Regions from separate parts of the Rahnella sp. BIGb0603 genome, predicted to be linked through region 1. Evidence: predicted binding sites of a transcription regulator. Region 1 holds the regulator's gene; each other region holds the start of a gene.
What was found. Region 1 encodes CRP, which controls carbon source genes, mostly activating them, when cyclic AMP is high. Its sites were predicted from a motif close to ATGTGANNNNNNTCACAT; they were not measured.

Region 1 (13,466 bases):
CCGACGAACAGCAGGAAGATCATCAGGGAACGACTTTTCATAGCGGATATCCCTTTTTGTTATCACCGCGTCAGAAGTTCTCACTGTCGGGCGAAAAGTAAAATGCGACATGCATCACGTAATCAACTGAATAACAACGCATTATTTATTCCAAATCTGAAGCTATCAGCTTTACAGGTTTGCCATAAGATGCAATTTTTGGGCGGGTGATGCTTTTTACTGATAGGGCTTTCAAGCGAGGCGACATGCGTTATTTACCGAAATTGCAGCAACTCAAGGTTTTCCAGCAGGTTATCCGCAGCGGCAGTATTCGCGGCGCGGCGCGGGCGATGAATCAGTCGCAGCCCGCGGTCAGCAGAACCTTGCGGGAACTGGAACAAACGCTTGAAACTCAGCTTATCGTGCGCGGCAATCAGGGCATGGCGCTGACGGAAACCGGCCGTGCCTTTGCGCAGCGCATGCAGTTTATTCTCGAAGAACTTGAACGCGCGGCGGATGAGATCCGGCAGATTAATCAGTATTCGCAGGGTTCGGTGGCTATCGGGTTTTCATCACTGCTGGCGCTGACGGTATTTCCGGCCCTCAGTGAAGCGTTCAAAACGCAATTTCCCCAGTCCAAACTGCTGATTAAAGAAGGCCAGCTTTCGACGCTGTTACCGGCGCTGCGTGAAGGGAAACTCGATTTTGCCGTCGGGACCGCCGGGCCGGGTTTTCCGCTGGAGGATTTGGTGCGTGAGCCGCTGTTTAGCGCCCCTTTTGGCGTGATTGCGCGGCAAGGCCATCCGCTGGCAGATGCCACCACGCTCGACGAATTGCAATGCGCGCGCTGGGTGTTGCCGGAAACGGATATGGGTTACTACCAGCAGATTCAGCTTTCGATGAACGGCTTTAACGCACCAGCCGGGGAAACGCCGGTAAGAACGGATTCGGTAGTGTGCGGGCTGAATATGGTGTTGCAGTCGGATTATCTGACGATTGTGGCGAAGGCCATGCGCGCGCCGTTCGGCTTACAGGACAGGCTTTGCCTGCTCAATATCGATACGCTGCCGGAAGCGGAATATTGCGTGCTCTATTCGCAGAAATCGCCGCTGACGTTTGCCGCGCGGCGATTTCTGGATTTACTGCGAAGTCAGTGCCAGTCGTACCACTGGTCGTGACTTATTCGGCGTTCACTACTTCAAAACTGTGGGTGATTGTCGCGGCTTTGCCCAGCATCAGGGAAACGGAGCAATATTTTTCCGCAGACAGGCTGACTGCGCGTTCCACAATTTTATCCGTCAGGTCTTTGCCGGTGACGATGAAATGCAGGTTGATGTGCGTGAACAGACGCGGTGCTTCTTCGCGGCGCTGAGACGTCAGTTTCACTTCGCAGTCACGCACGTCGTTGCGGCCTTTTTGCAAAATAGACACTACATCAATCGCGCTGCAACCGCCCGCCGACATCAGCAACATTTCCATCGGGCTCGGGGCTTTGTCGCCCGCATTACCATCCATTGTGATCTGATGGCCCGACGCTGACTCACCTAAAAACGTCAGCCCTTCTACCCATTTTACGCGTGCGTGCATGTGCTCTTCTCCCGGTGGATAAATTCGTCAAATTTTCCCCTCAGACTACCCTTTCACCCAAAAACTGGCAACGTAACCCGATCGCCATCATGCTGAAGCGAGACAACAGAAGACAGCATTGCAAACCTGTGTTACAAACAAAGCCGAAACATACTTTCCAGTAAATTGCGGTGACGGTTTTTGCGGTTTAAGAACAGAACCCACGGTGTTAACAGCAATAATCAGGCTGTTTCACTCCGACATCCGCTTGCAGCATTTCTGGGGAGTTATATGCTGAAAGGGCGCTTTTTAAAGTAAGTGCCGTACAGGGAACTCTGAGCCCTGTGATTTTGGGCAGCGATAACAACAGAGGATAATAGCAAATGGTTCTCGGCAAGCCACAAACAGACCCGACTCTCGAATGGTTCCTGTCTCACTGTCATATACATAAGTATCCTTCTAAAAGTACGCTGATTCACCAAGGTGAAAAAGCCGAAACGCTGTACTACATCGTGAAAGGGTCGGTTGCCGTCCTGATTAAAGATGAAGAAGGCAAAGAAATGATACTGTCATACCTTAACCAAGGTGACTTCATCGGCGAGCTGGGACTCTTCGAAGAAGGGCAGGAACGCAGTGCCTGGGTGCGTGCTAAAACTGCCTGCGAAGTGGCTGAAATTTCTTATAAAAAATTCCGCCAGCTGATTCAGGTAAACCCGGATATTCTGATGCGTCTTTCCGCGCAGATGGCAAACCGTCTGCAAGTGACGTCAGAGAAAGTCGGCAATCTTGCCTTCCTCGACGTAACAGGCCGTATCGCGCAAACTTTGCTTAATCTGGCTAAACAGCCTGATGCAATGACCCATCCGGACGGGATGCAAATCAAGATAACCCGTCAGGAAATCGGCCAAATCGTCGGTTGTTCACGTGAAACAGTCGGACGTATTCTCAAAATGCTGGAAGATCAAAGCCTGATCTCCGCACACGGTAAAACGATTGTCGTTTACGGCACACGTTAATCCCTCAGAAATTGGCGCGACAGCTAACTGTCGCGCCTTTTTTATGGGCTAAGCTTTACGCATGACGCTATGGCGAAGACTGTTCTATCATCCCGAAGTTAACTACGCGCTGCGCCAGACGCTGGTGTTGTGCCTGCCTGTTGGCATTTGCTGGCTTTTTGGCAATCTGCAAATGGGTCTGCTGTTCTCTCTGTGTCCCGCCTGCTGCAATGTCGCGGGTCTGGATACGCCACACAAACGCTTTTTCAAACGTCTGATGGTCGGCGGCACGCTTTTTGCCCTGAGCAGCATTCTGCTGCAAGTGATGCTGGAAAGCTGGCACATTCCCCTGCCGCTCATCATGCTGTCGCTGGCGTTACTGCTGGGCGTGACCGGTGAAATCAGCCCGCTGCATGCGCGTCTGTTGCCCGGTGCGCTGGTGGCGACCATCTTCACGCTGAGCATGGTGGGTCTGCGTCCGATGTGGCAAGCTCCGGCGCTGTTCGCCGCAGGCACCGCCTGGTACGGTATCTTTAACTGGGCGTGGTTTCGTATTTCAAAAGAACAACCGATGCGCGAAACCCTCAGCCAGCTCTATCTGCAACTGGCAGATTACTTCGAGGCGAAATACAGCCTGCTGACGCAACACACCGATCCTGAAACCGCGCTACCGCCACTGCTGGCGCGTCAGCAACAGGTTATCGATCTGATTGCCCTGCTTTATCAGCAACTGCACATGCTGCCGCAACACGGACATCATCATCACCATAAGCGACTGTTCCAGCGTTTTCAGGTCGCACTCGATTTGCAGGAACACATCACGGTGAGCCTGCATCAGCCGGAAGAAGTGCAAAAGCTGGTGGAAGAAAGCCACGCCGAAGCGGTTATACGACGTAATGCGCAGGTGATCTCCGCCCGTCTGCGGGTCATCGCTGATGACATTCTTTATCACCGTTTATCCGGGCGATTTACGATGGCCAACGAACTGGCCGCGCTGGAGAAAATCGCCGCGCGCAATCCGGAGAATCCGGTCGGTCAATTTTGCTATTACCATTTCAGCCGCATTGCGCGTTTATTGCGGACACAACGTCCGCTGTACCGACGCGATCTGATGAACACTCAGCCCCGCTTACCTTTCTGGCCGGCATTGAAAAGTTATCTTTCCTTTAAATCGGTCGCGCTGCGCAATGCTGCCCGGCTGGGCATCATCCTGGCGATTGGCAGCAGCCTTGGTCTGTTTTTCAATCTGCCCAAGCCCTACTGGATTTTGCTGACCATCATGCTGGTCAGCCAGAACGGCTATAACGCCACGCGCGTACGTATCCAGCATCGTGCGCTGGGGACGCTGGCCGGATTACTGATTGCATCCGGATTGCTGAAGCTGGAATTACCCGAAAGCACCACGTTGCTCTGCATGCTGCTGATTACTTTGTTGTCCTACACGGTTTTACGCAAAAACTACGGGCTGGCAATGGTAGGTATGACAGTGACAGCCGTGTATACCCTGCAACTGCTGGCGATGAATGGCGTACATTTTCTCGTACCACGGCTGATAGATACGCTGATCGGCTGTGCGCTGGCTTTCGGCGGCACCATCTGGTTGTGGCCGCAATGGCAAAGCGGTTTGCTGCGCCAGAATGCGCATCAGGCGCTGGAAACCTATCAGAACGCAATCCGGTTGCTGCTTGAGGAAAATCCGGATACCGCGAAACTCGCCTACACCCGAATGCAGGTCAATCAGGCGCATAATAAACTGTTCACCTCACTGAATCAGGCAATGCAGGAACCGGGCTTTAACTCGCATTATCTGGCGGATATGCGTCTGTGGGTGACGCACAGTCAGTTTATTGTCGAGCACATCAATGCGATGACTATTCTCGCCCGCGAGCACTACATGCTGCCGGAGAAACTGGCGACGGAGTATTTGCAGACCTGCGAAATCGCGCTGCAAAGCTGTCAGCAGCGGTTGCTTTACGACGGGCCCGGTGGTGAGAACACCTTGTTTAATGCGCCGGAGCTGCATCCGGATATGCCGCTGACCGAAATGGAACGCCACCTGCGGAGGGTGATATCGCATCTGAGTGTGATGCATACTATTTCGTCACTGGCGTGGAAGCAGAGACCACATCATGGGATCTGGTTAACGCGGCGGGCGTAATTTATAACTCCCTCCCCTGCGAAAGGGAGGGGTGGGGTATTAAGGTCGGCTTAATTGTCTGAGTTGCCCTCAAACCAACACCCCATCCCAGCCTTCCCCTCGTGAAAGGGGAAGGAGCAAAAGCAAAACCGTTCAGCCATTGCAGGATAGAAGTAAAACGTCGATCTCCCCTTCGCAAGGGGGGAGCAGTCAGCCTGTAACTTTTGCCACAGCTTTCTCAAAGCGCCCCATCCCTTCTTCAATATCCGCGAAGTCGATAACCAGTGATGGTGCAAACCGGATCACATTCGGGCCCGCCACCAGCATCATCAACCCGAACTCAGCGGCGGCGGCATGAAACTCTCCGGCGCGGTTTTTGAAGGCATCCGACAGCTCGGCGCCAATCAGCAACCCCTGGCCGCGGAATTCGCTAAAGACAGAATATTTCTGGTTGATGGCATCCAGCGCGCTGATGAATTTCTCGCGGCGTTCATTGATACCGGCCAGCACGTCTGGCGTATTGATAATATCCAGTGCGGCTTCGGCGACGGCACAGGCCAGCGGGTTACCGCCGTAGGTGGTGCCATGTTTGCCCGGCTCCATCACCGATGCAACGTCTTCCGTTGCCAGCATGGCGCTGACAGGGAAACCGCCGCCCAGCGCTTTGGCTGTGGTCAGAATGTCCGGCGTCACGCCGTAATGCATGTAGCTGAACAACTTACCGCTACGCCCCATACCGCTTTGCACTTCATCGAGCACCAGCAGTGCCTGATGTTTGTCGCAAAGTTCACGCAGCCCTTGCAGGAATTCTTTGGTGGCCGGTGTCACCCCGCCTTCGCCCTGAACGGGTTCGACCACAATTGCGCAGGTATGGTCGTCGATCACCGCTTTTACCGCGTCCAGATCGTTGAAGGGCACATGTACGATGTCAGCAGGTTTCGGGCCGAAGCCGTCGGAATATTTCGGCTGTCCGCCGACTGAAACGGTAAACAACGTGCGGCCATGGAAAGCGTTATGGAAAGCGATGATCTTACTTTTGTACGGGCTGTGGCGGTGGGAAGCATAATAGCGCGCAAGTTTGAATGCGGCCTCATTAGCTTCAGCGCCGGAGTTGGCAAAAAATACGCGGTCGGCAAAAGTGGCGTCGATCAACTTCTGAGCCAGTCGCAGAGCGGGTTCGTTGGTAAATACGTTACTGACATGCCACAGAGTTTCACCCTGTTCATGCAAGGCTTTAACCAGTGCCGGATGACAATGTCCCAGCGCCGTTACCGCGATACCGCCAGCGAAATCAACGTATTCGGTGCCCTGCTGGTCCCACACGCGGCTGCCTTTGCCCTTCACCGGAATGAATTTCGCAGGTGAATAAACCGGCAAAATCACTTTGTCGAATGTGCCCCGATCTACCGCTGATTTTTCTGCCATAACCGTTTTCCCTTACTAAAGTAATATGAAAATATAATCACAAAATATGCATAAAAAATCACGCACAGGCAAACAGAAATCACACCTGATGGGTAAGTAATTTTATCAGCAAGATTAACTGATTAGATTTTAAGGAAATTATCCAGAAGCTGATGCCCCTGTTCACTCAGAATGCTTTCCGGATGAAACTGAACGCCATGCAGCGGTAAGGTTTTGTGCATGATGCCCATAATTTCGTCGCGCTGGCCTTCGCGCTCAGTCCACGCGGTGACGTCAAAGCAATCGGGCAGCGTTTCGGGCGCAATCACCAGGGAATGGTAGCGCGTCACCGTCAGCGGATTATTCAGCCCGGTAAAAACGCTGTTGCCGGTATGGCAGATGGGAGAAGTTTTGCCATGAATGGCCTGGCGGGCGCGGACGATCTTTGCGCCGAATGCCTGCGCCATTGCCTGATGCCCGAGGCAGACGCCGAGTACCGGCAGTTGACCGGCAAAATGGGTGATGGCTTGCAGGGAAATTCCCGCCTGATCGGGCGTACACGGGCCGGGCGAAATCACCAGATGTGACGGGGAAAGCTGTTCGATATCCGCAATCGTCAGCTGATCGTTACGCACCACGCTGACTTTTGCCCCCAGCTCGCAAAAATATTGGTAGAGGTTGTAGGTAAACGAGTCGTAGTTGTCGATCAGCAGCAGCATGGTCAATCCCGGTAAAGTCGAAAAATTTACCGGGTAATTCTACGCATTTTTATCCGCAGGCTTCAGCCTTTTTGTCGATCAAGGTGCGCCGGTCAATGTGCCTCATCGATTTCACTGATCACCTGATTAAAAATCGCCACCAGGTCTGTTTCATCGCCAAAAACCGCCGTTTTGTTGGCGGCCAGCCAGCGCTCACGCCCGACTTTGGCCCACTCAATGTCATAACCGGCGTGGATAACCAGCTGCTCGATGAATATTCTCAGCGCGCGCCCGTTACCTTCCCGGAATGGATGCAACAGGTTCAGGCCGGTGTAATAGTGCGCCAGCCGTTCTGCCAGATTATCGTGCGGCCATCCGACCAGAAACTCCTCTTCTTCGAGTTCCTGCATCAGCGCGTTGCCTTCATTTTCGATGTATTCGAAATGGCAAAACTGCGTATCGTCTTTATAAATATCGATTTCGCGGAACTTGCCCGCCCACGGATAGATATCCTGGAACAGGGAAAGATGGATAGCGCACAGATGCGGTAAGCCCATGGTGGCCGGGCCGAGCGGCATGGCGGCGGCGCGCAGTGCGGTGAAAGCCAGTTCGGCCTGCAACAGACGATGTTCCTCCCGGATCCCGAGGCTGTTTTTCAGAACGTTGATGCCGGGATAGTAGTAAGGATCGGCACCTGCCACGAGTTTATCGTTCATAGTGCCTCCTCAGCTCGGACAAGCGCTGCGAAATTTGTTCGTTATCCAGCGTGACGGCTTCAACCTGCAAACCATCAAGCAGACTGCTGGCCTGAAAGTTCTCCCGCTGACGTTCGCGAAAGAGTTTTTCCTGCTGTCTGAGGGTCATTTTTTTCGCCATATTTCCTCCCCGGATATGGCCATTCGGGCGCATACCTTGTGAAGGTAAGTATAGACAGAGAAAAAAGGGCACCCGGCTGAGTGCCCCAAACTCGGATTATTCAACAGCGATCGGCTGGCTGATGACGTCAGTTTTATGCTCACCCTGCAACGTTTTCACCCGGTCTTCGAGCTGCTTAACCGCCTGCGCGTCTGGCAACAGCGAGTATTTCAGCTCGAACACGGTGCTCTGGCCGGGTTGCAGTTGTTTCACGCGGCCTTGTTTACGCTCAATCGTCACCGGATAAGCATAGTTGGTGCCCGGTTCAATACCGGTGACATATCCCTGTTTCAGCGTGTCGGTGTTTTTCCACAGCGTCAGCAGCGGAAGCTGATGGGTATCGAACTCGATCGACGCGCCTTTATCACCGGCTTTGTTGACGACGCCCGCGACGGTTTTACCCTGCGCATCCGCCAGCGGCACCATGTTGAAGACCATTTCATCGAAGCCTTTGGTTGGCCCTGCGTAAGTCTGCCAGTCGGTCAGGCCCTTTTTGGCGTAATCGTTGAACGGAGAAATGGATTTTAGTGGTGCAATAAAGCGAGCGCCCTGCTCAAGGATTGGCTGACCAAAGTTGCTGTGATAAATAATCTGGTAGTCGTGCGGATAGTCCGACGAGTTGGTGAGTTCATCGTGAATGGTCCAGGACTGGCTGCCCGGCACGTAGCGCAGCTCAGTCCAGGTTTCCAGCCTGGCTTTCTTGAAGGTATCTTCTTTGAGCAGCCCGCGCACGGTGATTTCGTACGGCGCTTTTTCTGCAATCTCCACCACGACTTTCGACGCTGGCGTGTTGCCTGCGCGGCCATGCAGCGTATAAATCATGCCGTCCGCGGTCACCGGATGGCCGGTCCATTCAAAGCCGCAGCGCACCATCATTTCGTTGAAACCTTCCAGCCAGCCTACGCCGTTGCGGCTTTCCAGATTGATGTACGCCGGATTCACCACTTCCTGCACCGGCGAATCCCAGCCCAGCCGGATGTTATCGCCGGTGACATGCAGTAAATCCATGCCGCGCGTCGGGCTCAGGGCGATGGTCAGCCCTTTGCTGGTGATCGTAATGACTTTCGACCCTTCCTGTTTACCGCCGTGCAAAACTTTTTGTTCGATGCTGAAATCTGCACCGGTGATATTCAGCTTTTTGCTGTCAGTTTTCCAGTTTCCCAGTTCAGTACCGGCTTCAGCATCCGTCAGCACGATAGTTTGTGCGGCAGCCTGCCACGAAAAAAGCCCCATGACGATCCCGGTTACGAGTAATTTTTTCACATCCACTCCTTTTTGCTGAATTGATTTAGCCCAAAAGCAATTCAGCCTACAAATCCCGCAGGATGAAAAACGTGACAGTCTTCACCTTGATAGGTTTTGCCGTAAAACCACCCGCCACAACGTGCTCAGGGTGGCAAAAGAAGAATGAAACGGGATTTGTTACAGGAAATAGTGAGAAGTCAGGCAGAGAAAACACACACAAAGCTGACGCGTTTCAGCTTCGTGTGTTGAACAGAAGAGATTACTTTTTACGGCCACCCATAATTGAGCCCAAAACGCCGCGCAGAATCTGTCGCCCTAAATCGCGGGCCATACTTTTGGCGGCAACCTGCACCACACCGTCGCGTTTGCCGCCACGCGGGCCGGTGCTGCCGAACAGGATTTCATTGAGCCCCCCCATCAGGCCGCCGCCGGATCCGGCTTCCGCCGTGGGTTTAGCCGCGCCGCCCGGTTGCGGGGCAGCCACGGTACCGAAGCCCTGTGCGGTGATTTTTTCATACGCGGATTCGCGATCCACGCTGTCTTCGTAGCGGCCATACAACGGCGACTGATTGATGGCTTTATTGCGCTCATCTTCCGCCAGCATGCCCATTTTTGATTCGGGGGCGATGACTATGGCACGCTGCACAATTTCCGGCCGCCCTTTTTCGTCGAGGAAAGACACCAGCGCTTCGCCGACGCCCAGCTCGCTAATCACCGCTTCCGCATCGAACGCCGGATTGGCGCGCATGGTCTGCGCCGCGGCTTTTACCGCTTTCTGGTCGCGTGGCGTAAAGGCGCGCAAAGCGTGCTGAACCCGGTTGCCAAGCTGTCCGAGCACGCTGTCAGGAATATCCAGCGGGTTCTGTGTGACGAAGTAAATCCCGACGCCTTTAGAACGGATGAGGCGCACCACCTGTTCGATTTTCGTCAGCAACGCTTCAGGCGCGTCATTGAACAACAGATGCGCTTCATCAAAGAAAAACACCAACTTCGGCTGTTCCGGGTCACCCACTTCCGGCAGATGTTCGAACAGTTCCGCCAGCAGCCAGAGCAGGAAAACAGAATAGAGTTTGGGCTGATTAATCAGCTTATCTGCGGCCAGCAGATTGATGATCCCATGACCGTTTTTATCGGTGCGCATCAGATCGTTGATATCCAGCATCGGCTCGCCGAAGAACTGATTCGCGCCCTGACCTTCCAGCGTCATCAGGCCGCGCTGAATCGCCCCGATAGACGCCGTGGAAATATTGCCGTACTGCGTCTGGAACTGCTTCGCGTTTTCGCCGGTAAACTGCACCATCGCGCGCAAATCTTTCATGTCGAGCAGCAAAAGTCCGTTGTCATCGGCAATCTTGAAAACCAGCTGCAACACGCCGCTTTGCACGTCATTCAGATCCAGCAACCGCGCCAGCAATAACGGCCCGAGATCGGAAATCGTGGCGCGGATCGGATGACCTTTTTCACCGAAAATATCCCACGGGATAATGCTGCACGCCTGCGGCTGCCAGTCAGTGACGCCGATATTCTTCAGGCGCGCGGCGAGTTTTTCCGAAGGCACGCCTTCTGCGCCAATCCCCGATAAATCCCCTTTTACATCGGCCAGAAAAACAGGAATGCCGATACGCGAAAACTGTTCAGCCATGCGTTGCAGCGTGACCGTTTTACCTGTGCCGGTCGCGCCAGTTATTAATCCATGCCGGTTCGCCAGAGCAGGCAGGACCACCAGATCCTGAACCGGCTGGCCTTCATTCATGGCTTTGGCAATAAGGCGGGGTTCGCTCATTTCTTTTTCCTTGAAAGTGGGACGCGGTAACGCTCTTTAAAACCTATTAGTCAGGACAAGGGGCGTCAAGAAACACCCAACAAAAAGCCTCCCGAAAGGAGGCTTAGATTCTTTGCAGAAAGGAACCGGAAAGCTGAATGTTATGGCAAGACTTTCGCAGAGAGGATAACAATCGGCGTGGTCGGAACGTTCTGGTATGGCCCGACGTTATCGGTTTTCACGGAAGACATTTTGTCGACCACGTCCATGCCTTTGATGACTTTACCGAAAACGGCATAGCCAAAATCACGCTGACCGTGATCCAGGAAAGCATTGTCTGCCACGTTGATGAAGAACTGGCTGGTCGCGCTGTCTTTATCAGCAGTACGCGCCATAGCAACGGTGCCGCGCAGGTTACGCAGGCCGTTGTCAGCTTCGTTCTTAATCGGTTCTTTGGTCGCTTTCTGCTGCATGTCAGTCGTAAAGCCACCGCCCTGAACCATGAAGCCCGGGATCACGCGATGAAAAATGGTGTTGTTGTAATAGCCGCTCTGCGCGTAATCGACGAAATTCTTCACAGAAACCGGTGCCTTCGCACTGTCGAGTTCCAATTCGATATTCCCTGCTGAAGTGGTCAGCATTACGTGGGTTTGACCGGCGGCGAAAACCGGTGACATTGCAGTCAGGGATAGCAGCGCAGTTAAGGCCACTAAAGTACGTTTAAACATGACGGTTCCTTTCTTCAGAATACAAACAACAGATCCCACTGATTCTAAAGAGGCTTTAGGCTCAGCGCCAGACCTTTACCTTTATTTACGCTTAAAACTAAATTATTCAGATATTTCATAATATTACACGGTATTTATCTTAGCGTTAGCTGTTGAAATCTACCGGATAATCTTTATCAAGATGGATGACCGTTTTTGCCGGTTCGGTTTGCGCGATAAGACGTCCCTGACGGATGGAATATCGCACCGGCGTCTGACGGCGGACAGCATCAAAACCATTCTGTGCAGGCAGGATCACCAGGTTCGCCGGATTGCCATCTTGCAGCGCGTAATCCGTCAGATTCATTGTTCGCGCGCTGTACGTGGTAATCAGCTTCAGGCCATCGTCAATTTGCTGATATCCCATCAGCTGGCAAACATGCAGCCCCATGTGCAAAACCTGCAACATATTGGCGGTGCCCAGCGGATACCACGGATCAAAAACGTCATCGTGACCGAAGCAGACGTTAATCCCCGCCTCCAGCATTTCTTTCACGCGCGTAATACCGCGACGTTTAGGATAGGTATCAAAACGCCCTTGCAGATGAATGTTCACCAGCGGATTGGCGACAAAATTGATGCCCGACATTTTCAGCAGACGGAACAGCCGCGAAGTATACGCGCCGTTATATGAGTGCATCGCGGTGGTATGGCTGGCGGTGACGCGCTGGCCCATGTTTTCACGCAGCGCCAGCGCCGCCACGGTTTCCACAAAACGCGATTGTTCATCATCGATTTCATCGCAATGCACGTCGATGAGCCTGTTGTATTTCTGCGCCAGCGCAAAGGTTTTGTGCAGCGACTCCACGCCATATTCGCGGGTAAATTCAAAATGCGGAATCGCGCCGACAACGTCAGCACCCAGTTTCAGCGCCTCTTCCAGCAGGGCTTCGCCGTCGGGATACGACATAATCCCTTCCTGCGGAAACGCCACGATTTGCAGCGTAACCCACGGCGCGACTTCGGCTTTCACTTCCAGCATAGCTTTCAGCGCGGTCAGCGTCGGGTCGGAGACATCAACGTGCGTACGGACGTGCTGAATGCCGTTGGCAATCTGCCATTTCAGCGTCTTCCACGCGCGCTGTTTTACATCCTCATGCGTGAGCACGGCCTTGCGTTCTGCCCAGCGTTCAATGCCTTCAAACAGCGTACCGGACTGGTTCCACGCGGGCTGACCGGCGGTTTGCGTCGTATCAAGGTGAATATGCGGTTCGATAAAAGGCGGGATCGCCAGCCCGCCTTCCGCATCCAGGATGTGATCGCCGTAATCGGCATTATCCAGCTGCGAAACGATATGGCGGATCACACCGTCTTCGATTTCTATCTGCCACAACCCTTCCCGATCAGGCAGACGGACATTTTTAATGGTACGCAAAGGAGTTTTCGTCACGCGTTACCTCATCGTTTTAGAAAGACTGCGTCGTCAGTGATTGTAAGGCCAATCTAAGAACAATAGCCTGAAAGTGTTTATAAATCGAAAGGTTACACAAAACCCCAATGAAATCAGCTAAATACCTACTAAGGGGTATATTGGAAGCGGCTTGATTTGTATCAATACCCCCTGTTACGCGCGGGTTATGTTTAGCCTCATAAAATCAAAATTGAGGCAATTATGAGCAAAGTCAGACTCGCGATTATTGGTAACGGCATGGTCGGCCATCGCTTTATCGAGGATTTGCTGGATAAAGCGGAGCCGGATCAGTTCGATATCACGGTATTATGTGAAGAGCCGCGCGTGGCCTATGACCGCGTCCATCTTTCCTCTTACTTTTCACACCATACCGCCGAAGAACTGTCGCTGGTTCGCGAAGGATTTTACGAAAAGCACAACGTCAACGTGCTGATCGGCGAACGCGCCATCACGCTGAACCGCAAAGAAAAAGTGATCCACTCCAGCAGCGGCCGCACGGTGTACTACGACAAACTGATTATCGCGACCGGTTCCTACCCGTGGGTACCCCCGATCCTCGGTTCTGACGGCCAGGACTGTTTCGTTTA
Region 2 (5,700 bases), on a different contig from region 1:
CGATCCCGCCGTGCTGACGGATATGGTCGCCGATGGCGGCGTAGTCCGTCCGGCGGCGATGAGCGACAATGCGCCGGCTGAGAGTCATTTTCCGGCCAGCGAAGGTGATAAGTTGTGAGTTTCACGTTCATCGATACGCATTGCCATTTCGATTTTCCGCCTTTTACCGGCGCAGAAGCGGACAGCCTGCGTCTCGCCGGTGAATCGGGTGTCCGCGAGATTATCGTGCCTGCCGTGACGGCAGATCGCTTTCGCGGCATTCTTGCGCTCGCCAAAAATCACCCGCAGATCCACGCCGCGCTCGGGCTGCATCCTTTATATATCGCGCAGCACAAGGATCAGGATGTCGAATTGCTGGAAGCGTTGCTCAGCCACCGTGATGTGCGGCTGGTCGCAGTAGGCGAAATCGGGCTGGATTTATACATGGAAGACCCGATGTTTGAGCAACAACAGCGGTTGCTTAAAACTCAGTTTTCCCTGGCAAAAAAAGAGAATCTGCCGGTGATTTTGCATTCACGCCGCAGCCACGATCAGCTCGCCGCGATGTTACGGCAGGCGAAACTGCCCGCGACCGGCGTGGTACACGGTTTTGCCGGAAGCCTTTCTCAGGCGCAGGCGTTTATTAAACTCGGTTATGCGATAGGCGTCGGCGGAACGATTAGTTACGAACGTGCGCAGAAAACCCGTCAGGTGATGGCGCAGTTGCCACTCTCTTCTTTACTGCTCGAAACCGATGCGCCGGATATGCCGTTGCAGGGTTTTCAGGGACAACCTAACCGGCCGGAACGCGCCGCTGTGGTGTTTGATGTGTTATGCCAGTTGCGTACAGAATCTGCGCAGGAAATCGCCGATACGTTGCTCGCCAACACCCGCCGGGTCTTTCAGTTATCTGCACGGCAGTAATTCGTTATACTTTTTGTGATTTAAATAACATTTTTATTGCCCGGCATTTCTTGCTGTCTTTGGATTGTTCGCTGTGGTGCGATTTATGTTCTCTTTAAAATGTTATTATTATAACATTCGCCACAAGATCGCCGGTCGGCGTTCTCTGTATATCCGCCTGAACTTCGCTTGTCATGAATCGGGTATACACTCTTATCTGGTTTAGACGCTGAGCATAGCGCCGTTAAAGTGTGACTTGAGTCTCATTTTAATAAGCAACGTTGCAAACGGTTTTCATTTTGTGTGAAATACTGCACACAGGAACCTGATGTGACGTGTTCAAATAGTCACAACGAATTGGCATCAGCCAATCAAAGCGCGGTGAGAAGGATCTCAGTTGCCACGTAAGCCACAGGGTTTACGCACGCTATCTTCATGGAACCAAGTCCGCTCGCCAACGTGCAGAATTCTTTCCCCCGATGTTAACCACCGGAATGAATTCATGACTGTATGCTCAGTTCTGGCCGGTCGCTGGAATTGAAAATTGTTGGAGAGTTATATGACCGATTTAACCGCCGCAGCGCAACGTGCGCTGAACCTGATGGATTTAACCACGCTGAACGAAGACGACACCGATGCAAAAGTGATCGCCCTTTGTCACCAGGCAAAAAGCCCGGCAGGTAACACCGCTGCTGTCTGTATTTATCCTCGTTTTATTCCTGTTGCCCGTAAAACCCTGCGCGAGCAAGGAACGCCGGACATCCGCATTGCGACCGTGACGAACTTCCCACACGGTAATGACGATCTCGACATTGCGCTGGCAGAAACCCGCGCAGCGATTGCTTACGGTGCCGACGAAGTTGACGTGGTATTCCCGTACCGCGCGCTGATCGCCGGTAACGAGCAAATCGGTTTTGAGATGGTTAAACAGTGCAAAGAAGCCTGTGCAGCCGCAAATGTTCTGCTGAAAGTGATCATCGAAACCGGTGAGCTGAAACAGGACGCGCTGATCCGCAAAGCCTCCGAAATTGCTATCAAAGCAGGCGCTGATTTCATCAAAACCTCAACCGGTAAAGTGCCTGAAAACGCAACATTGCACAGCGCTGAACTGATGATGAGCGTGATTGCTGAAATGGGCGTGGGCAAAACCGTCGGTTTCAAACCGGCCGGTGGCGTGAAAACCGCTGAAGATGCTGCGCAATATCTGGCACTGGCTGACCGCCTGCTGGGTCGCGAATGGGCTGATGCACGTCACTTCCGTTTCGGCGCTTCCAGCCTGCTGGCAAGCCTGCTGACCACTCTTGGTCACGCTGGTCAGAAAGCCACCAGCAGCTATTAATCACTGTTGTTATGCCGATGCCGTGGCGCTGTTTTGCAGCGTCCGGTATTGGCGTTCACATTTAGCGTTCAGCTCAGGCAGGGGGATACCTTGTTTCTCGCACAAGAAATTATTCGAAAAAAACGTGACGGCCAGCCTTTAAGCGACGAAGAAATTCGTTTCTTTGTGAACGGCATTCGCGACAGTCAGGTTTCAGAAGGTCAGATTGCCGCACTGGCAATGACCATCTATTTCAATGATATGACCATGAAAGAACGTGTTTCGCTGACCATGGCGATGCGCGATTCCGGCACCGTGCTGGACTGGAAAAGCCTCAACCTGAACGGCCCGGTTGTGGATAAACATTCCACCGGCGGCGTGGGTGACGTGACCTCCCTGATGCTGGGCCCGATGGTGGCAGCCTGTGGCGGTTATGTCCCGATGATTTCAGGCCGTGGCCTCGGTCATACCGGCGGTACGCTCGATAAACTCGAAGCGATCCCGGGCTTTGATATTTTCCCGGATGACAGCCGTTTTCGCAGCATCATCCAGGACGTTGGTGTGGCGATTATCGGCCAGACCAGCTCGCTGGCACCGGCGGACAAACGCTTCTACGCAACGCGTGATATCACCGCGACCGTGGATTCTATCCCGCTGATTACCGCATCGATCCTCGCCAAAAAACTGGCCGAAGGGCTGGACGCGCTGGTCATGGACGTCAAAGTGGGCTCCGGCGCGTTTATGCCGACCTACCAGCTTTCAGAAGATCTGGCACAGGCGATTGTGGATGTGGCAAATGGCGCGGGTTGCAAAACCACGGCGCTGCTGACCGACATGAATCAGGTGCTGGCATCAAGTGCCGGAAATGCGGTGGAAGTGCGCGAAGCCGTGCGCTTCCTGACCGGCGAATACCGCAATCCGCGTCTGCTGGAAGTCACCATGGCGCTGTGCGTTGAAATGCTGCTGTCCGGTGGACTGGCAAAAGATGACGCTGATGCCCGCAGCAAATTGCAGGCGGTGCTGGATAACGGCAAAGCGGCTGAAGTTTTTGGTCGCATGATTGCGGCGCAAAAAGGCCCGACCGATTTCATCGAAAATTACGACAACTATCTGCAACAGGCGACGCTGAGCAAACCGGTTTACGCCGAAACAAACGGCATTGTCAGTGCGATGGATACCCGCGCGCTGGGCATGGCGGTGGTGTCACTGGGTGGTGGTCGTCGTCGTGCCAGCGATGCTATCGATTACAGCGTCGGTCTGACCCACATGGCGCAACTTGGTCAGCAGGTGGATACCCGTCAGCCACTGGCGATGATCCACGCGAACAGTGAAGCGGCCTGGCAGCAGGCAGCGCAGGAAGTGCGCGCGGCCATTGTCCTGAGTGACAAAGCGCCGGAAAGCACGCCGGTGGTTTATCGCCGGATCAGCGGCAAAGCTTGATTTCAGGCTGAATCGCCCCCATTTAAGAGTGATCAGGTGCGCGGCAGTTCCGCGTGACCCAATGCGTAACCATTCGCAGGAGAGCAAAATGAAACGTACATTTATCATGGTGTTAGACTCATTCGGTATCGGTGCCAGTGAAGATGCCGAGCGCTTTGGCGATGCCGGTTCTGACACATTGGGCCATATCGCGGCTGCCTGCGCGCGTGGCGAAGCCGACAAAGGTCGCAAAGGGCCGCTGAATCTGCCGAACCTGACCCGTCTTGGGCTGGCGAAAGCCGCTGAAGAATCCACCGGAAAAATCCCGGAAGGCATGGACGGTAATTCTGAAATTACCGGCGCTTATGCTTATGCGAGCGAACTTTCCTCCGGTAAAGATACCCCGTCAGGCCACTGGGAAATCGCCGGTGTGCCTGTTCTTTTCGACTGGGGTTATTTCAGCGATACCACCAACAGTTTCCCGCAGGAACTGCTGGATAAGCTGGTGAAACGCGCCAATCTGCCGGGCTACCTCGGCAACTGCCACTCATCCGGCACCGTCGTGCTGGACGATTTAGGCGAAGAACACATGAAAACCGGCAAGCCGATTTTCTACACCTCTGCGGACTCCGTTTTCCAGATTGCCTGCCACGAAGAAACTTTCGGGCTGGATCGCCTGTATGAACTGTGCGAAATCGCCCGTGAAGAACTGACTGAAGGCGGTTACAACATTGGCCGTGTTATCGCGCGTCCGTTTATCGGCGACAAAGCCGGTCATTTCGAGCGTACCGGTAACCGTCATGATTTGGCGGTGGAGCCACCGGCACCGACCATCCTGAAAAAACTGGTTGATGAGAAAAACGGCCACGTAGTTTCCGTTGGTAAAATCGCGGATATCTATGCGCAGGTCGGTATTACAAAAAAAGTGAAAGCCACCGGGCTGGACGCGCTGTTTGACGCGACCATTAAAGAGATGAAAGAAGCGGGTGATAAGACAATCGTCTTCACCAACTTTGTTGATTTCGACTCTTCTTACGGCCACCGTCGTGATGTTCCGGGCTATGCCGCTGCGCTTGAGCTGTTCGACCGCCGTATGCCGGAACTGCTGGAGCTGGTGAAAGAAGATGACATTATTATCTTCACCGCTGACCACGGTTGCGACCCGACCTGGCGCGGCACAGACCATACCCGTGAGCACATTCCGGTGTTAATCTATGGTCCTAAAGTAAAACCGGGCTCGCTGGGCCACCGTGAAACCTTCGCGGACATCGGGCAGACGGTCGCGAAATACTTCGATCTGACGCCGATGGATTACGGTAAATCCATGCTGTAACGATTAGAATGCGCGGCCAGTAAAGCTTACTGGCCGCGTTTTTATTATGAACATGACACCTCGCAGAATTAAGGAATAAGAAGATGGCAACTCCACACATTAATGCTGAAATGGGCGACTTCGCTGACGTAGTGCTGATGCCGGGCGATCCGCTGCGCGCCAAGCACATCGCGGAAACTTTCCTTCAGGACGTTAAGCAGGTGAATGACGTGCGTGGGATGCTGGGCTTCACCGGCACCTACAAAGGCCGCAAAATCTCTGTTATGGGCCACGGCATGGGCATTCCTTCCTGCTCAATTTATGCCAAAGAGCTGATCACCGAATTCGGCGTCAAAAAAATCATCCGTGTGGGTTCCTGCGGCGCGGTACGTGAAGACATCAAACTGCGTGATATCGTGATTGGCATGGGTGCCTGCACCGATTCCAAAGTGAACCGCATGCGTTTTAAAGATCACGATTACGCGGCTATCGCCGATTACGACATGGTGCGTAACGCTGCTGATGCGGCAAAAGCTAAAGGCATTAATGCCCGCGTTGGTAACATCTTCTCCGCTGATCTGTTCTACACGCCAGACCCGCAAATGTTCGACGTGATGGAAAAATACGGCATTCTGGGTGTGGAAATGGAAGCCGCCGGTATCTACGGCGTGGCAGCTGAATTCGGCGCAAAAGCGCTGACCATCTGTACCGTTTCCGACCATATCCGTACGCACGAACAAACCACTGCCGCTGAACGTCAGACGACCTT
Region 3 (5,700 bases), on a different contig from region 1:
GTGGGAGCCTTAATGGCCGGTTCAGGCTTTTAAAGCGGCCTCAAAAGGTGTGACGTCAAAACGTTTAGCCAGCGCAATCAGCTCGTCGGTTTGGATCGTCTGTTTCATCCCACCCATTGAAATCACTTTCACCAGTATTTCCGCCGATTTTTCCGCGGTGTCGATCAGACCAAAGGCGTCATCAAGCGTCGGGCCGCAGCCGAAGATCCCGTGGAAGGCCCACAGCACCAGGCTGTGATGTTGCATCCGGTCGGAAGTGGCTGCGCCGATGCCGTCGGTGCCCGGGACCATCCACGGCACAATGCCCACGCCGTCGGGGAAGACCACCAGACATTCGGTGCTGCATTCCCACAGCTTGCGGGTGATTTTCGCGCTGTCGGGTTCGAGCACATAGGTCAGTGCAATCAGGTTGGTGGCGTGGCAGTGCATGATCACGCGATCCTGCCCGTTTGTGACGCGTTTACGCACAGCGTGTGATTGCAGATGGGATGCCAGTTCTGACGTCGGCAGGCCGCCCGCGGTCAGGCCCCAGAGGATTTTGTAGCTGGCGCCTTTGTCATCGAGCTGAATAACGGTCAGCGCTTCGGCAGGGGCGAGCTGCACATTGCGGAAGAATTTGCCGGAGCCGGTCACAATGAAATATTCGTTAGCCAGATCCGGCGCGTGCTGGGTCAGTTCAACCTGACGCGGCTGGGCGTAAAAATCATTTTTGTACGGTGCCACATCTTCCGGTAGCAGACGCATACTGACGTTGCCGCCGTTGCGCTCGTCCCAGCCTTTCAGCCACATATCGGTGGTCGCTTTGACCATGCCCTGTACAAACCACGCGCTAAATAATGTTTTCATCAGTTCTTTCCTGCGAATAAGGTGAATGCTTTTCAGCCATAAAATCTTCGATAATCAGCGTTTCGCCAGCACGCTGGTTTCGTAATGACGAACGGTATCCAGCCACTGAGCGCCGACCGGCACGTCGTGACGCTGGCAATACATGTCCCAGACGGCCTGCCACGGCAGCGATTTTTGTTCTTCCAGCAGGGCCAGGCGGCCGGTGTAATCGCCTTCGACTTCCAGTTTTTTCAGCAGGTCGGTCGGTTCCAGCAGCGCTTTCAGCAAGGCTTTTTTCATGTTGCGGGTGCCAATAACCCAGGCGGCGATGCGGTTGATGGAAGCGTCGAAGAAATCCAGCCCGATATGCACGCGGTTGAACAGGTTATGGCGCACGATTTCGCTGGCGATGGCCTGCGTTTCGTCATCCAGCAGCACGACGTGGTCGCTGTCCCAGCGCACCGGACGGCTGACGTGCAGCAGCAGGCGCGGCACATACAACATGGCGGCCGAGATTTTGTCGGAGATCACTTCGGTCGGATGGAAATGCCCGGCATCGAGGCACAGCGCGGTGCCGCGGCTGGCGGCGTAGCCCAGATAGAATTCGTTGGAGCCGACGGTGTAGCTTTCAGAGCCGATGCCGAAAAGTTTGCTTTCGACGGCGTCGATGTGTTCGGTGATATCAAACTTCTCGGCAATCACTTCGTCGAGCGCACTCATCAGGCGCTGGCGCGGTGCCAGACGATCCACGGTGACATCTTTCATGCCGTCCGGAACCCAGATATTCATGACGGAAGGCGTGCCCAGCGCGCGGCCAAAGAAGGCGGAAACGCGACGGCTGGCCTGACAATGTTCAATCCAGAACTGGCGGATTTCCGGATTGGCGCTGGAGAGCGTGAAGCCGTCCGCGCTCATCGGATGCGAGAAACAGGACGGGTTAAAGTCCAGACCCAGTTTGTTTTTCTTCGCCCAGTCGACCCAGCCGGTGAAATGCTTCGGTTCGATTTCATTGCGCGGAACCGGATTATCGGATTCCAGATAAATAGCATGCAGATTCAGGCGATTAGGGCCGGGGATCATTGAGATCGCCAGTTCTAAATCCGCCCGCAGCTGTTGTGCATTCCGCGCTTTGCCGGGGTAATTGCCGGTCGCCTGAATACCGCCGGTCAGCCCGCCTTCCGGATTTTCAAAACCCGCGACGTCATCCCCCTGCCAGCAATGAATGGAAACCGGCAGGGAATCGAGTTGTTTGATTGCGGCTTCGGCATCAATGCCCAGCTGGGCAAAACGTTCTTTGGCTAGCGTCCATGCGTGATCGATAGATGAAGTCATACTGCGAGCTCCTCATTGGCGTGACAGAGCGCCTGAAAACGGCGCCAGTGAATTGGGAAATCCTCGTGAATACGGGGGAGGTAATGGCGTTGTTCGAAATTCGTGGCGACTATGCGACGAAATTCAGCGGCATCTTTTACGGCATCAAGGGCCATCAGCTGGCAGCCGATATTGCCAAGCGTGGAGGCTTCAACCGGCCCGGCGCTGACGTTTACCTGACAGGTGTCTGCGCAAAGCTGGTTCAGGAACTGGTTCTGGCTGCCACCACCGACAATGTGAATGTCGCGAAGCGGCTCGCCTTGCAGCTTCGCCAGCTGAACGGCCACCTGCCGGTACAACATGGCAAGACTGTCGAAAATACAGCGCGCCAGTTCAGCCGGTGAGACCGGAACCGGTTCTCCCGCCTGCCCGCAGGCTTCGCGGATGGCATCGACCATTGACGGCGGATTGATAAAGCGGTCTTCATTCGGATTAATCAGATAGGTGAACGGCGGGACGTTTTTGGCCAGCGTAATTAATGAAGGCAGGTCCTGAATATTCAGTTCGCGGCAGACGCGCTGGAACAGCCATAACCCCATAATATTGCTCAGTACGCGGTAGCTGCCGTTGATGCCGCCTTCATTGGTGACATTGTCGTGCATCGCGCCGGCGTGATTGAACGCTTTCGGGCTTTCGATGCCCATCAGCGACCAGGTGCCGGAACTGATATAGGCGCTGTGCGTGCCGGTGAGCGGCGCGGCCACGACTGCGCTGGCGGTGTCATGCGTGGCGACACTGAAAACGGGTACGCTGCGGCCGCGCGGGCTGTGCCACAGGCCGGGAGAATGGCCGGGCTGGCTCGGTTTTGTCAGCCATTGACGCGGTACGCCTGCCAGTTTCAGCAGATCTTCATCCCAGTCGCCGGTGGAAATATTCAGCATCTGCGTGGTGCTGGCGTTGGTGTATTCCTGATTCAGCTTGCCGGTAAGACGGTAAAGGAAATAATCCGGGATCATCAGCAGATGCGCGGCTTTTTCTACGACCTCTGGATGCTGTTCGCTCAGTGCACGCAACTGATAGAGCGTATTAAACGGCATAAACTGGATGCCAGTTTTCTGGTAAATCGCTTCGCGGCTCAGCTGTTGCTCCATCCGCGCCATGACGCCTTCGGTGCGGTTGTCGCGGTAGGAAACGGGCAACCCTACACGCTGGCCGTATTCGTCGATCAGGACATAATCCACGCCCCAGGTATCAATGCCGATACCGTCGAGCTGAATGCCCGACGCATCCAGGCGGTTCAGCCCCTCGAGAATGTGCTTTTCAAGCGCATCAAGATCCCAGGTTTCGTGACCGTCTACGTGCATCAGGTTATTGGGAAAACGGTGAATTTCTTTCAGCGTCAGCGTTGCTGCCGGGTCTGCATCGTAGCGGGTAAACGTCGCCAGCATTACCCGGCCGCTGGAAGCGCCGAGGTCAATAGCGGCAAGATGGTGAGTTCTCATAGCGGCCATTCCTTATTGAATATGCGGCCAGTGTAGGGGAGGCGTTGCGGGGTCACCTTCCGGTGATTGCCATCGGTTTTGACGGGATGGCAGCATTAAAAAGGTAGATGCGAGGCAGATCACAGATCAGCCGAAAGCTGGCGCTGGCGAGGTTTTGCAAACGGGGATGCGGGCGGGGCGGGCGACTGTGATCTTCGCCGCAGATCTGTTGCATGGTGGGGTGAATCTTAAAAATCTGACCGTTTATGACGTTTTTCACGCCGCCGTTTGAAGGCAAGAACGGCACGCGCAGGGTAGGGTTGTTTTCCGAAGCATCATGATTTCCTGAACCGGAGGCGATAAATGACGTTACTGAAGGGTGATGATTATTTTGCGGCACCTGAGCTGACTGTGACGGTTGAGCGGCGTCTGCCGCAAGACGTTTTCCCGGAGCATTACCACGATTTCCACGAGATTATGCTGGTGGAAAGCGGATCGGGCGTGCACATCTTTAATGACAATCCGTATACCCTGACTGCCGGAACGGTGTGTTTTGTCCGCGCCAGCGATCATCATTTGTTTGAAAATGTGGATAACCTGCGGCTGACCAATGTGCTTTTCCGTTCGCCAAAAGCGTTTCGCTTTATTCAGGATGTCGGCCATTTTCTGCCACAGGAGCATCACTATCAGTCGCAGATCCACTGGCAGCTCAGCCCGTGCGTGTTGCATCAGGTTCTGAACTGTATCGCGCAGCTGGAAGCGCTGCCCGCCAGTGTAGAAATGGAACACATCGCCACGCGCGAAAGCCTGTTTTTACAGTTGCTGATCCTGCTTTATCAGGACTGTTTTCAGCCACAATTGCGAGATACCTCGGAAAACAAGGTTAACCAACTTTTGCAATGGCTCCAGTCACATTACAGTGAGGACGTTAACTGGACCGAGGCCGCAGAACGTTTTTCGCTGGCGCTGCGCACGCTGCACCGGCAGATGAAGCATTACACCGGCATGACGCCGCAGCGGTATCTCAACCGCCTGCGCCTGCTGGAAGCCCGCCGTCGTTTACATCACAGCGATCAGAGCATTACGGATATCGCTTATGCCTGCGGGTTCAGTGACAGTAACCATTTCTCGACGCAGTTCCGTCGGGAATTTTCGGTGTCGCCAAAACTCATGCGTGATCAGCTACGTTAAGCGGTGCCTCTCGTGCGCTCAGGTTTTTGCCTGAGCCGCCTCGTTTATCTTGCCGTCAAACGGGTATGGGATTGCTGCTATGTCTTTAAGACTCAATAAAAATGACCTCTTTCTGACCGGGATGAACTCGGTGGTGGTAGAAGAGCGCCATCCGCAGGCGGATTTCCCCACCCATGACCACGATTTCGATGAACTGGTGATCGTCTGGCGTGGCAACGGCATGCATATCTGGAACGATATTCCCTATCCCATTACCTGCGGCGACCTGTTTTACATCAACGCCAGAGACCGGCACAGCTATGAATCGGCCAATGAACTGGCGCTCGATAATGTGCTGTTTTGCCGCGAACGTTTCCGGCTGGAAGCCGACTGGGCGCAATTATTGCCGGGAGAAAATGCCAGCCAGGAACAGCGTTACTGGCGGCTGAGCACGCTCGGGATGTCCGTTTTGCGCGATAAAGTGGATGAGCTGGCGAAGGAGTGTATGAAATCCGAGCCGCTGTCTGTTCAGCTGAGCGAAGCGTTGCTGATGCAGCTGGCGCTGCTCTTGCTGCGCTTCCGGCACCGGCCAGACAGCGGTGTGTTGCCCGACGCACATCAGCTGGATTTATTGCTTATGGCGCTGCGGGCAGGCATTGCCGAACCGTTCCATCTGGAGACGTTTTGTCAGCAACATCAGTTGAATCCCCGCAGCCTGCGCGCGTTATTCAAGCAACACACCGGGCTAAGCGTGATGAACTATTTACGCCAGCTCAGGTTGTGCCGGGCAATGAGTTTGCTGCGTTATGGCAACAAGGCGATTGGTGACGTGGCCGCCGAATGCGGCTTTGACGACAGTAATTATTTTTCCGTGGTGTTCAACCGTGCGTACGGTGTTTCGCCGAGGGATTAC

Region 2: deoC (deoxyribose-phosphate aldolase) is a predicted target of CRP. The motif match lies at 1,184-1,201, and genes of this name have one in related genera.
Region 3: rhaB (rhamnulokinase) is a predicted target of CRP. The motif match lies at 3,746-3,763, and genes of this name have one in related genera.

The regions. Positions count from the first base shown of each region.
Region 1 covers NZ_JANUEX010000009.1:27,046-40,511, forward strand. Annotated here, with positions in the region: gene M2403_RS20650 (MFS transporter) at 1-41, opposite strand, end outside; gene M2403_RS20655 (LysR substrate-binding domain-containing protein) at 246-1,157, shown strand; gene M2403_RS20660 (OsmC family protein) at 1,159-1,566, opposite strand; gene crp (cAMP-activated global transcriptional regulator CRP) at 1,929-2,561, shown strand; gene M2403_RS20670 (YccS/YhfK family putative transporter) at 2,623-4,698, shown strand; gene M2403_RS20675 (aspartate aminotransferase family protein) at 4,888-6,102, opposite strand; gene M2403_RS20680 (aminodeoxychorismate synthase component II) at 6,225-6,800, opposite strand; gene M2403_RS20685 (putative adenosine monophosphate-protein transferase Fic) at 6,893-7,495, opposite strand; gene M2403_RS20690 (YhfG family protein) at 7,485-7,655, opposite strand; gene M2403_RS20695 (aldose 1-epimerase family protein) at 7,752-8,957, opposite strand; gene M2403_RS20700 (DUF853 domain-containing protein) at 9,199-10,722, opposite strand; gene ppiA (peptidylprolyl isomerase A) at 10,863-11,429, opposite strand; gene M2403_RS20710 (cytosine deaminase) at 11,575-12,858, opposite strand; gene nirB (nitrite reductase large subunit NirB) at 13,081-13,466, shown strand, end outside.
Region 2 covers NZ_JANUEX010000004.1:409,112-414,811, reverse strand. Annotated here, with positions in the region: gene M2403_RS13230 (patatin family protein) at 1-118, shown strand, start outside; gene M2403_RS13225 (TatD family hydrolase) at 115-903, shown strand; gene deoC (deoxyribose-phosphate aldolase) at 1,442-2,221, shown strand; gene deoA (thymidine phosphorylase) at 2,312-3,640, shown strand; gene deoB (phosphopentomutase) at 3,729-4,952, shown strand; gene deoD (purine-nucleoside phosphorylase) at 5,036-5,700, shown strand, end outside.
Region 3 covers NZ_JANUEX010000004.1:427,555-433,254, reverse strand. Annotated here, with positions in the region: gene rhaD (rhamnulose-1-phosphate aldolase) at 22-846, opposite strand; gene M2403_RS13320 (L-rhamnose isomerase) at 901-2,157, opposite strand; gene rhaB (rhamnulokinase) at 2,154-3,638, opposite strand; gene rhaS (HTH-type transcriptional activator RhaS) at 3,981-4,808, shown strand; gene rhaR (HTH-type transcriptional activator RhaR) at 4,888-5,700, shown strand, end outside.